DNA from 2 places in the Cedecea sp. Ae19-4 genome. Region 2 is predicted to be linked to the other one. Evidence: predicted binding sites of a transcription regulator. Region 2 holds the regulator's gene; the other holds the start of a gene.
The links. Region 2 encodes CRP, which controls carbon source genes, mostly activating them, when cyclic AMP is high. Its sites were predicted from a motif close to ATGTGANNNNNNTCACAT; they were not measured.
Positions count from the first base shown of each region.

Region 1: a site for CRP is predicted at 3,390-3,407, ahead of cdd (cytidine deaminase). Genes of this name have one in related genera too.

Region 1 is NZ_JBCHWG010000001.1:2,298,793-2,303,838, reverse strand. It holds gene mglC (galactose/methyl galactoside ABC transporter permease MglC) at 1-543, shown strand, start outside; gene AAIE02_RS10915 (hypothetical protein) at 688-1,311, opposite strand; gene sanA (outer membrane permeability protein SanA) at 1,594-2,313, opposite strand; gene cdd (cytidine deaminase) at 2,445-3,332, opposite strand; gene AAIE02_RS10900 (CidB/LrgB family autolysis modulator) at 3,461-4,156, opposite strand; gene AAIE02_RS10895 (CidA/LrgA family protein) at 4,153-4,554, opposite strand; gene ldtB (L,D-transpeptidase) at 4,725-5,046, opposite strand, start outside.
Region 2 is NZ_JBCHWG010000004.1:95,149-100,194, reverse strand. It holds gene AAIE02_RS21495 (phosphoribulokinase) at 1-766, shown strand, start outside; gene AAIE02_RS21490 (OsmC family protein) at 803-1,207, opposite strand; gene crp (cAMP-activated global transcriptional regulator CRP) at 1,520-2,152, shown strand; gene AAIE02_RS21480 (YccS/YhfK family putative transporter) at 2,215-4,299, shown strand; gene argD (bifunctional acetylornithine/succinyldiaminopimelate transaminase) at 4,302-5,046, opposite strand, start outside.

The DNA of each region.
Region 1 (5,046 bases), on a different contig from region 2:
GGCGCGTCGCCGATTTCCGGGTTTGACTCCCACTTCTCTACCTTCACGCAGGGCTTTATCGCGCTGGGTAGCTTCCGCCTGTCGTACATTACGTTCTACGCCTTGTTTGCGGTGCTGTTTGTGTGGGTGCTGTGGAACAAAACCCGCTTTGGGAAAAACATCTTCGCTATCGGCGGCAACCCGGAAGCGGCGAAAGTCTCCGGCGTTAACGTGGCGCTGAACCTGATCATGATTTATGCCCTGTCCGGCGTGTTCTATGCCTTTGGCGGGATGCTGGAAGCGGGCCGTATCGGCTCGGCCACCAACAACCTCGGCTTTATGTACGAGCTGGATGCGATTGCGGCGTGCGTGGTGGGCGGCGTGTCGTTCAGCGGCGGGGTAGGGACGGTGCTGGGCGTGGTGACAGGGGTAATTATCTTTACGGTTATTAACTACGGCCTGACCTATATCGGCGTGAACCCTTACTGGCAGTACATCATCAAGGGCGGCATTATCATCTTCGCCGTGGCGCTGGACTCCCTGAAGTACGCGCGTAAGAAGTAATTTCTGCGGTAACCGTATTTTGACCGGGCGCGGCTTCGATTTTCTGGCATAAGCTGCGCCCCTGATATCTCAGTGTTAATGGCTTTAACACCCTGATACTGCCGTTCATCTTACCCACAGGTGGCACAAATGAAGGTAAATAATTTATCCTGTATATCTTGTACCAGGAAACTGTTTATTAATATTACCTTTAACCACTTTATAGGCTAATTCTCGATCACCTTTTACATATTTAGTGAACGGATTATTCCATACTATACGGTTGGTGGGGGCTGCCATGTAAGCAAAACTGATTCCCTTACTGATGAAGATATCTCGCGCTCTTTCCAGCCAGTTACCCTTTCCAATATAGCAAGCCTGAAATTTGATCACGCCCACGCGGCGTAGAGACATTTTTTTCAAATCATCCGCCAGCGCCTCGGGGCTGTAGTGACCCAGCATATGTTCACTGGCGTGAGCAAAAATATCTATGCGGTCATTTTCCGTCACGGACTGAAGATAGTGGAAGTTGTTATAAATATACTTTTTTTCTTCGCTCTCAGACTCTCGACCTACCAGCTCAAGCATGTCTTTATATTTTGACTTCAGGTAAGCATATTCATGAGGTCGGCGTTTTTTAAAGTTATAGGCAAGCACGACCTCTATTTTTCCAAAGGGCCAGTCATGCGATCTTAATAAAGGTATTTTGCCTGCGGTTCTAAATAAGCTGTTTGTAAATTTCATTTTCTCTATTTTTATGAGGACTAAGGTAGGGGAAGTGAATTCCATGTAATACACTCCGCGGGAATGCATATTATTCAACATTCACCTAAATGGCCTACGAAAGAAAGGTTTTTGGTCTTAATTCATTTTGTTTATGAGTTAAAGGTTGAGAATTAAAGTTTCTCACTTATTGAGATGGAGATATTGCGCTCCGCCAAAATAATATGGGGTGAAAGGCATAAGGGCGAACTCAGATGTCGGATTCAAGGGAATAAGAATGCAGCAGTTGAGGAATTAGGAAAGGCGACGACGGAAGAGGCGCTATCAAAATGACCGCAATAGTTTATCTCACTTCTTCTCTTTTTTCTGGATTTCCAGCAGTTGCTCCGGCGTAACGGCCGGATAGGCCTGCGCGTCTTCCGGGACTTCCTGCTGCGACGGAATAGGCACTAACGGGCCGAGAAAACGCGGCTCACGCTTGAAGAGATAGAGATCCGCTAATGCCCCCAGGCGAGCGGCAAATTCGCGGGTACGCACGGTCAGCATGTTTTTTGGGGAAGGTACCGCGTAGCACTGCGCCTGAATCCCCATATGCAGCGCGATAAACAGCGCACGCTCGCAGTGGAAGCGCTGGGTGATAATGATGAAATCGTTGGTATCAAAGACTTTACGGGTGCGGACAATCGAGTCCAGCGTGCGGAAGCCTGCGTAATCCAGCACGATATCCGCCGGATCAACGCCGCCTGCGATCAGGTCTTTGCGCATGGTCATCGGCTCGTTGTAGCTTTGCTGCGCGTTATCGCCGCTGAGCAGCAGGTAGTTCACCTTGCCGCTGTTGTAGGCGTTCAGCGCGCCCTGAATACGGTACAGGTAATACTGATTGATGACGCCGGTGCGGTAATACTTGGCGGTGCCGAGCACTACACCCACCTGGCGATAGGGCAAGTCCTGCAGTTCATCGTAGACGTAGGGGGCGGTTTTCCAGCTGATCCAGCGGTCGAGCCCGAGCGCAGCCGCCAGCATTAAGCCGATAACAATAAGCAGGCTGTAAAACACGCGCTTCAACATGGACTTGCAGACTCATTCGCGGGGTGAAATTTCATCCAAGGCTACTTTACCCGGCCCTCAAGAGCAAGAAACGCGGGTTCAGTTGGGGCAAATTTCAACAATGCGAGTGTGGGTACACCCGCAACGGAGAATTATTGAGCAATATTAACACGCTCAACGGCTTCACAGCCCAGCGCTTTCAGCGTGGCGGAGGTGGCATCCCACTGCAGCAGCGGCGCATCGATTTTTTCTGCCAGCACGGCGCGCTTAATTTGTGGGTAGTCGTAACCATTCAGAGAAAGCAGGTTCAGCGCGGCCTGCAGCGGCGGAAGGGAAGGGTTAAACGCAGCGTTTTCCGCATAGCATCCGGTGAAGATTTTCCCGTCGACCATTTCCAGCGCAACGCCTGCCGGGGCTTGACTGTAAGGCGCATGACTGCGGTTAGCCGCGGTTATTGCCGCCTGGGTCAGGGCATCCCCTTTCAGCGCAAAACCGTGGTTTTCTTCATCCAGCAGCAGCGTTTTGATGTCCAGGTCGCGCGGGCCAAAGGCATCCGGCAGATATTCACCCAGAGTGGAAGGCATGCGGCCAGGCAGATGAATACCCAGCGCGGTGCCGCTGTTCAGTTCATTCATAAACTGACGGCAGTGACCGCAGGGCGTGTAGTTGACGGTGATATCAACCAGGCCTTTTTCGCCGCGCATCCACGCGTGGGTAATGGCGCTTTGTTCGGCGTGCACGGTTTGCTGCATGGTGGCACCCAGAAACTCCATGTTGCCGCCAAAATAGAGATTCCCGCTGACGCCTCGCGCGACGGCGCCGACGTTAAAATGAGAGAGGTCTGCGCGGGCACAGGCTGCGGCCAGCGGCAACAGAGCGAAAGCCAGGTCTTGGCCACCCAGCCCGGTTTGATGTTTTAGCGCTTCAACTTCGGCTGCGGTAAACATAGCCGGGAAGTGGTCGTCGGCAAGCAGGGGTTGCAAAGCGGTTTGCAGCGCGGCGGGGAGTTGCACAACGGCGGCATCAAAACGTGAACGCATGTTAAAGCCTCATCAAAGGTAACGGAAACGTAGTTTACGGATCTGTACCGGCCAAATATGTGATCTAGTTCTAATTGTTTATGCAACTTATGAAAACAAATCTGAAAGTGCGCGATCTCTCGCAAGCTTTAGCCGAAAAGCTTCAGCAGTACCGGGAATAAAAACGGAGCGATAAGCGACGTCATGACCCCGCAAATCACCAGCGCCAGCGAGCTAAAAGCCCCTTCCTGGAAGTCCAGTTCCGCACAGCGAGCGGTGCCGAGCGCGTGGGAAGCGGTACCCATTGCCAGCCCGCGTGAGGCTTTGGTATTGATGCGCATCATGTTCAGCAGCGTGTGGCCAAATACCGCGCCAAGAATACCGACGAAGATAACGCAGACGGCGCTGATAGCCGGGATACCACCAATGCCGCCGCCAACCGCCATTGCAATTGGCGTGGTGACGGATTTTGGCAAGACCGAAGCGGCAATTTCCGGGGACGCCCCCATCAATAATGCAATAGAGGTGCCGGTGGACATCGCCACCATGCTGCCAATAAAGCAGATGGTAATAATGGATTTCCAGCGGGCGCGAATCTGGTGTATTTGCTCATAGAGCGGGAAGGCCAGGGCTACAACGGCGGGCTGCAGCAGGTCGTTGAGCACTTCGCTGCCTTTAAAATAGTGGTCGTAAGGAATGCCGGTCAGCAGCAAAAAAGGAATGATCACCACCATGCAAACCAGCAGCGGGTTCAGCAGCGGGGATTTCAACCGGGCGGCCAGCTTGCGGGCGGCAAAAAACACCACCAGCGTTAACGGTAAAGACCACCATATAAAGTGCATCATTTTTTCTCTGCCTCGCCTTCACCAATCACTTTTCTTTCACCGTGTACCAGATGTGAGCTCCAGCTCACGATAACCAGCACCACCAGCGTGCTGATCAAACAGGATACCACCACCGGGCCAAACTGGGCTTTCAGCACGTCGTAATACTGCATCACGCCCACGCCAATAGGGACGAACAGAAGGGCCATATAGCGAATCAGCAAATGGCAGCTGGGTTTTACCCACTTCGCCGGCAGGATCTGCAGCGACAGCAGCACAAACAAAATCAGCATGCCGATAATGCTGCCGGGAATGACGATAGGCAGTAAAGAGGCGACAAAAATACCGGCGTATAAACACAGGTAAATTAAGACAAAAGCGCGAAGATACTGCCAGATTATCGTGAACGAGTTGCGCATGGAGGTTACCCTTTAAGAAACGCATTCATCATACAATTAAACTCAAAATTGTGCTATCCATCACATCATGAATTATCAGCATAACAAACATTCCCTGCGTGAAGGTTGTCGGGCGGATTTCGGGCAATAAAAAAGCGGCCCGGAGGCCGCTATTTTGCAAACTGCTGGACTTAGTTCAGACGAACCGGCATCCCGGAACGGTTCTGAATCGCCTGGTCAACAACGGTGGTGTCAACGTCGGACTGAGCGGTCACCTGCTGAACGCTGCTGGTCAGTTTAATCGGCACGATTTCATCGGAGTTGAACTGCGCTTCAGTGGTGGAAAGCGGGTTGTGAACTTCGATGTAGCGGCTGCCGTCTGGCTCGGTGGTGGCTTTTACCGGCTCATCAATGAATTGAACGCGGGTGCCAACCGGCACGTTGTCGAACAGGAACTTGATGTCTTCGTTACGCAGACGCACGCAGCCGTGGCTTACGCGCAGACCGATACCG
Region 2 (5,046 bases):
CGCCGCTGAAGTTGAAGGCGACAGTTTCCACCGCTATACCCGCCCGGAAATGGACATGGCTATCCGCAAAGCACGCGATGCTGGCCGCCATATTAGTTACTTTGGGCCAGACGCCAACGACTTCGGGTTACTGGAACGAACCTTTATCGAATACGGCCAGACCGGCAAAGGGCAAGCGCGTAAATACCTGCATACCTACGATGAAGCGGTGCCGTGGAACCAGGTGCCGGGCACTTTTACGCCCTGGCAGCCGCTCCCGGAGCCCACTGACGTCCTGTTTTACGAAGGCCTGCACGGCGGTGTAGTCACCCCTCAACATAACGTCGCCGACTGCGTCGATTTACTGGTAGGCGTGGTGCCCATCGTTAACCTGGAATGGATTCAGAAACTGGTGCGCGATACCAGCGAACGCGGCCATTCACGGGAAGCGGTGATGGATTCCGTAGTGCGCTCCATGGACGATTACATCAACTTCATTACGCCGCAGTTCTCACGTACCCATATCAACTTCCAGCGCGTTCCGACGGTAGACACCTCTAACCCGTTTGCCGCGCGAGCCATTCCGTCGCTGGACGAAAGCTTCGTGGTCATTCACTTCCGTGGGCTGGACGACATCGACTTCCCTTATCTGCTGGCGATGTTGCAGGGGTCGTTTATCTCCCACATCAATACATTGGTGGTACCGGGCGGGAAAATGGGGCTGGCGATGGAGCTGATCATGGCCCCGCTGGTGCAGCGGCTGGCGGAAGGCAGGAAAATTGCCTGATGGCGTAAGGGCGGTCTGTATACCGCCCTTTTCTACTTAGGCTTCAATAATTTCGTAGCTGTGGCTAATCTCTGCGGCTTTCTCCAGCATCAACGTCACCGAGCAATATTTCTCTGCGGTCAGCTCAACGGCGCGGGCAACCGCACTTTCTTTCAGCTCTTTCCCGGTCACAACAAAATGCAAATGAATGCGGGTAAACAGACGAGGTGCTTCTTCACGACGTTCGGAAGTCAGTTTCACCTCACAATTCGTCACATCATGGCGGCCTTTTTGCAGAATCGACACCACGTCAATTGAGCTACAACCGCCCGCGGCCATCAGCAGCATTTCCATCGGGCTTGGCGCTTTATCCCCGGAGTTCCCGTCCATCAGAACTTGGTGGCCAGAAGCGGATTCGCCGAGGAAGGTCATGCCTTCCACCCATTTAACACGTGCCTGCATTTTACCTACTCCCGTAATAAAAATTTCTTTCAGATTACGCGTCTACGTGAAAACTGGCAACGTAAGGCGATCCAGGTCATGCTGAAACGAGACAATACAAGACACTAACCAAAAGCTATGCTAAAACAATCCGGATGCTGCTGCGATACAGAGACGTTTATGCCGTAAGCAGAGGAAACGACTAATTACAGGCCGCAGGGTTAACCTGCCCGCCAGCTCCCAGGGCTTGGGAAAATTTCACGATTGCAACGCCAGACAAGAGGTTCCGCGTCTTGTCTTTGGTAGCCAGTTTATAACAGAGGATAACCGCGCATGGTGCTTGGCAAACCGCAAACAGACCCGACTCTCGAATGGTTCTTGTCTCATTGCCACATTCATAAGTATCCGTCGAAGAGCACGCTGATTCACCAGGGTGAAAAGGCGGAGACGCTGTACTACATCGTCAAAGGCTCCGTAGCTGTTCTGATTAAAGATGAAGAAGGCAAGGAGATGATCCTTTCTTATCTGAATCAGGGTGATTTCATTGGTGAATTAGGTTTGTTCGAAGAAGGCCAGGAGCGTAGCGCCTGGGTTCGCGCCAAGTCAGCCTGTGAAGTAGCTGAAATTTCCTATAAAAAATTCCGTCAGCTGATTCAGGTCAACCCGGACATCCTGATGCGCCTTTCTTCCCAGATGGCGCGCCGCCTGCAGGTAACTTCTGAGAAAGTAGGCAACCTCGCCTTCCTCGACGTGACCGGCCGCATTGCTCAGACGCTGCTGAACCTGGCTAAACAGCCGGATGCCATGACCCACCCGGACGGGATGCAAATCAAAATCACCCGCCAGGAAATCGGTCAGATCGTGGGCTGCTCCCGCGAAACCGTTGGCCGTATTCTGAAAATGCTGGAAGATCAGAACCTCATTTCCGCCCACGGTAAAACGATTGTCGTTTACGGCACCCGTTAATTAGCCCTTATAAAGGCGTGTCGCTTCGGTAACACGCCTTTTTTGTCTCTACAATTCAGGCTATGTGGAAGAGATTAATTTACCACCCGGAAGTTAACTACGCGCTGCGGCAAACGCTGGTGCTGTGTCTTCCCGTGGCTGTCGGCCTGCTGCTTGGCAACCTGCAAAACGGTCTGCTCTTCTCGTTAGTTCCCGCCTGCTGCAACATTGCCGGGCTGGACACGCCGCACAAGCGCTTCTTCAAACGATTGATCATCGGCGGCAGCCTGTTCGCTCTCAGCAGCCTTATCCTGCAGCTTCTGCTGCTTTACACCCACATCCCGCTCCCGGCGATATTGATCGTCATGGCTCTGCTGCTCGGCGTGACGGCAGAAATCAGCTCACTTCACGCCCGTCTGCTGCCCGCATCGCTGATCGCCGCTATTTTTACGCTCAGCATGGCCGGGAATATGCCGATCTGGAAGCCCATGGTACTCTATATCTTCGGCACCATCTGGTACGGCGCCTTCAACTGGTTCTGGTTCCGGCTATGGCGTGAACAACCGCTCAGGGAGTCGCTCAGCCTGCTGTACCGCCAGTTGGCAGATTACTGCGAAGCAAAGTACAGCCTGCTGACCCAGCATACCGACCCGGAAAAAGCGCTGCCGCCGCTGCTGGCCCGCCAGCAAAAAGCCGTCGACCTGATCACTACCTGCTACCAGCAGCTGCATATGCTATCGGCCAACCAGCAAAACGGCTACAAGCGTCTGTTACGCGCTTTCCAGGTTGCGCTGGATCTGCAGGAACACATTTCGGTTAGCCTGCATCAGCCTGAAGAGGTGCAAAAACTGGTCGAGCAAAGCCATGCGGAAGCCGTGATCCGCTGGAATGCTCAAACCATCGCCGCGCGCCTGCGCGTGCTGGCAGACGATATTCTTTACCACCGCTATCCAACGCGCTTTACCATGGATAAGCAGATCGACGCCCTGGAAAAAATCGCCCGCCAGAATCCGGACAATCCAGTGGGGCAGTTCTGCCATTACCACTTCAGCCGCATTGCCCGGGTACTGAAAACCCAGCGGCCGCTGTACGTGAGGGATTTAATGGAGGACAGGGAACGCCGTTTACCGTTTTTCCCGGCCCTGAAAAGCTATCTCTCGTTTAAATCCTCCGCTTTGCGCAGCTCCGCGCGCTTAGGTGTGATGCTGACCATTGCCAGCCTGCTGGGCTCCTTCTTACACCTGCCAAAGCCGTATTGGATCCTAATGACGGTGATGTTCGTGACGCAAAACGGCTACGGTGCAACGCGGGTGCGCATTGTTCACAGGGCGGCAGGTACCATGGCGGGGCTATGTATCGCGGGTATCACCCTGCACTTCCACGTCCCGGACAGCTACACCCTGCTGGCGATGTTAATGATTACGCTGGTGAGTTACCTGTTTATCCGCAAAAGCTACGGCTGGGCCACCATTGGCTTCACCGTCACGGCGGTATATACCCTGCAGCTCATCACCCTCAGCGCCGAGAGTTACATTATTCCCAGGCTGATAGACACTCTGCTTGGCTGCCTGATCGCCTTTGGCGGCATGATCTGGCTGTGGCCACAGTGGCAAACCGGCCTGCTGCGTCAGAACGCCCACGACGCGCTGGAGGCGGACCAGGACGCTATTCGGCTGATACTAAGCAACGATCCAGAGCCCACGCCGCTGGCCTGGCAGCGTATGCGGGTCAACCAGGCGCACAATGCGCTGTTCAACTCGCTCAATCAGGCGATGCAGGAGCCAGGCTTTAACTCCCACTACCTGGCAGACATGAAACTTTGGGTGACGCACAGCCAGTTCATCGTCGAGCATATCAACGCCATGACCACGCTGGCGCGCGAACACAACATGCTGACGCCGGACCTGGCGCAGAAATATCTACAGTCTTGTGAGATTGGGTTACAGCGGTGCCAGCAAAGGCTGGAGTATGACGGGCCTGGCGGGTCGAACGACACGAATATCCTGGAATCGGACACGCTGCCCACGGGGCCGTTAAGCACCATGGAGCAGCATTTACAGCGGATTATTGGCCACCTGAACACCATGCATACCATCTCCTCGGTCGCCTGGCGCCAGCGGCCTCATCATGGGATCTGGCTCAACCGCCGTCTGCGACGCTCGGGTTAGCCTTAGCTGGCTACCACGCTGGCAGCCGCTTTGGCGAAGCGCTGCATCCCTTCCAGGATATCCGCGTCCTCGACAATAAGCGAAGGCGCGAAGCGCATAACGTCCGGCCCGGCGTTCAATACCATCACACCTTCTGCCGCGCCAGCGTAGAGAAACTCGCGGGCGCGCCCTTTGTACTTCTCGTTAAGCTCTGCGCCAATCAACAGCCCCATGCCGCGAATGTCGCTGAACAGATCGAACTGTGCGTTTATCTTTTGCAGTTGTTCAACGAAAAGCTGACGTTTGTCCGCCACACCTTTGAGGACTTCCGGCGTGTTGATGATATCGAAAGCCGCCCCGGCCACCGCACAGGCCAATGGGTTGCCGCCGTAGGTAGAACCGTGGCTGCCGACGTGGAACGCGGAGGCAATTTCATGGGTAGTCAGCATAGCGCTTACCGGGAAACCACCGCCAAGCGCTTTGGCGCTGGTCAGAATATCTGGCGTGACGCCGTAGTTGATGTAAGCGAAAAGCTCGCCCGTGCGGCCCATGCCGGACTGCACTTCATCAAAGACCAGCAGCGCCTGGTGCTCATCACACAAATCGCGCAGCCCCTGCAGGAATTCCGGCGTCGCGGCGGTCACGCCACCCTCGCCCTGAATCGGCTCCACCACCACCGCGCAGGTATGATCGTCCATCACCGCTTTCACCGCCGCGAGGTCGTTATACGGCACATGAATAATATCGGCAGGTTTCGGGCCGAAGCCG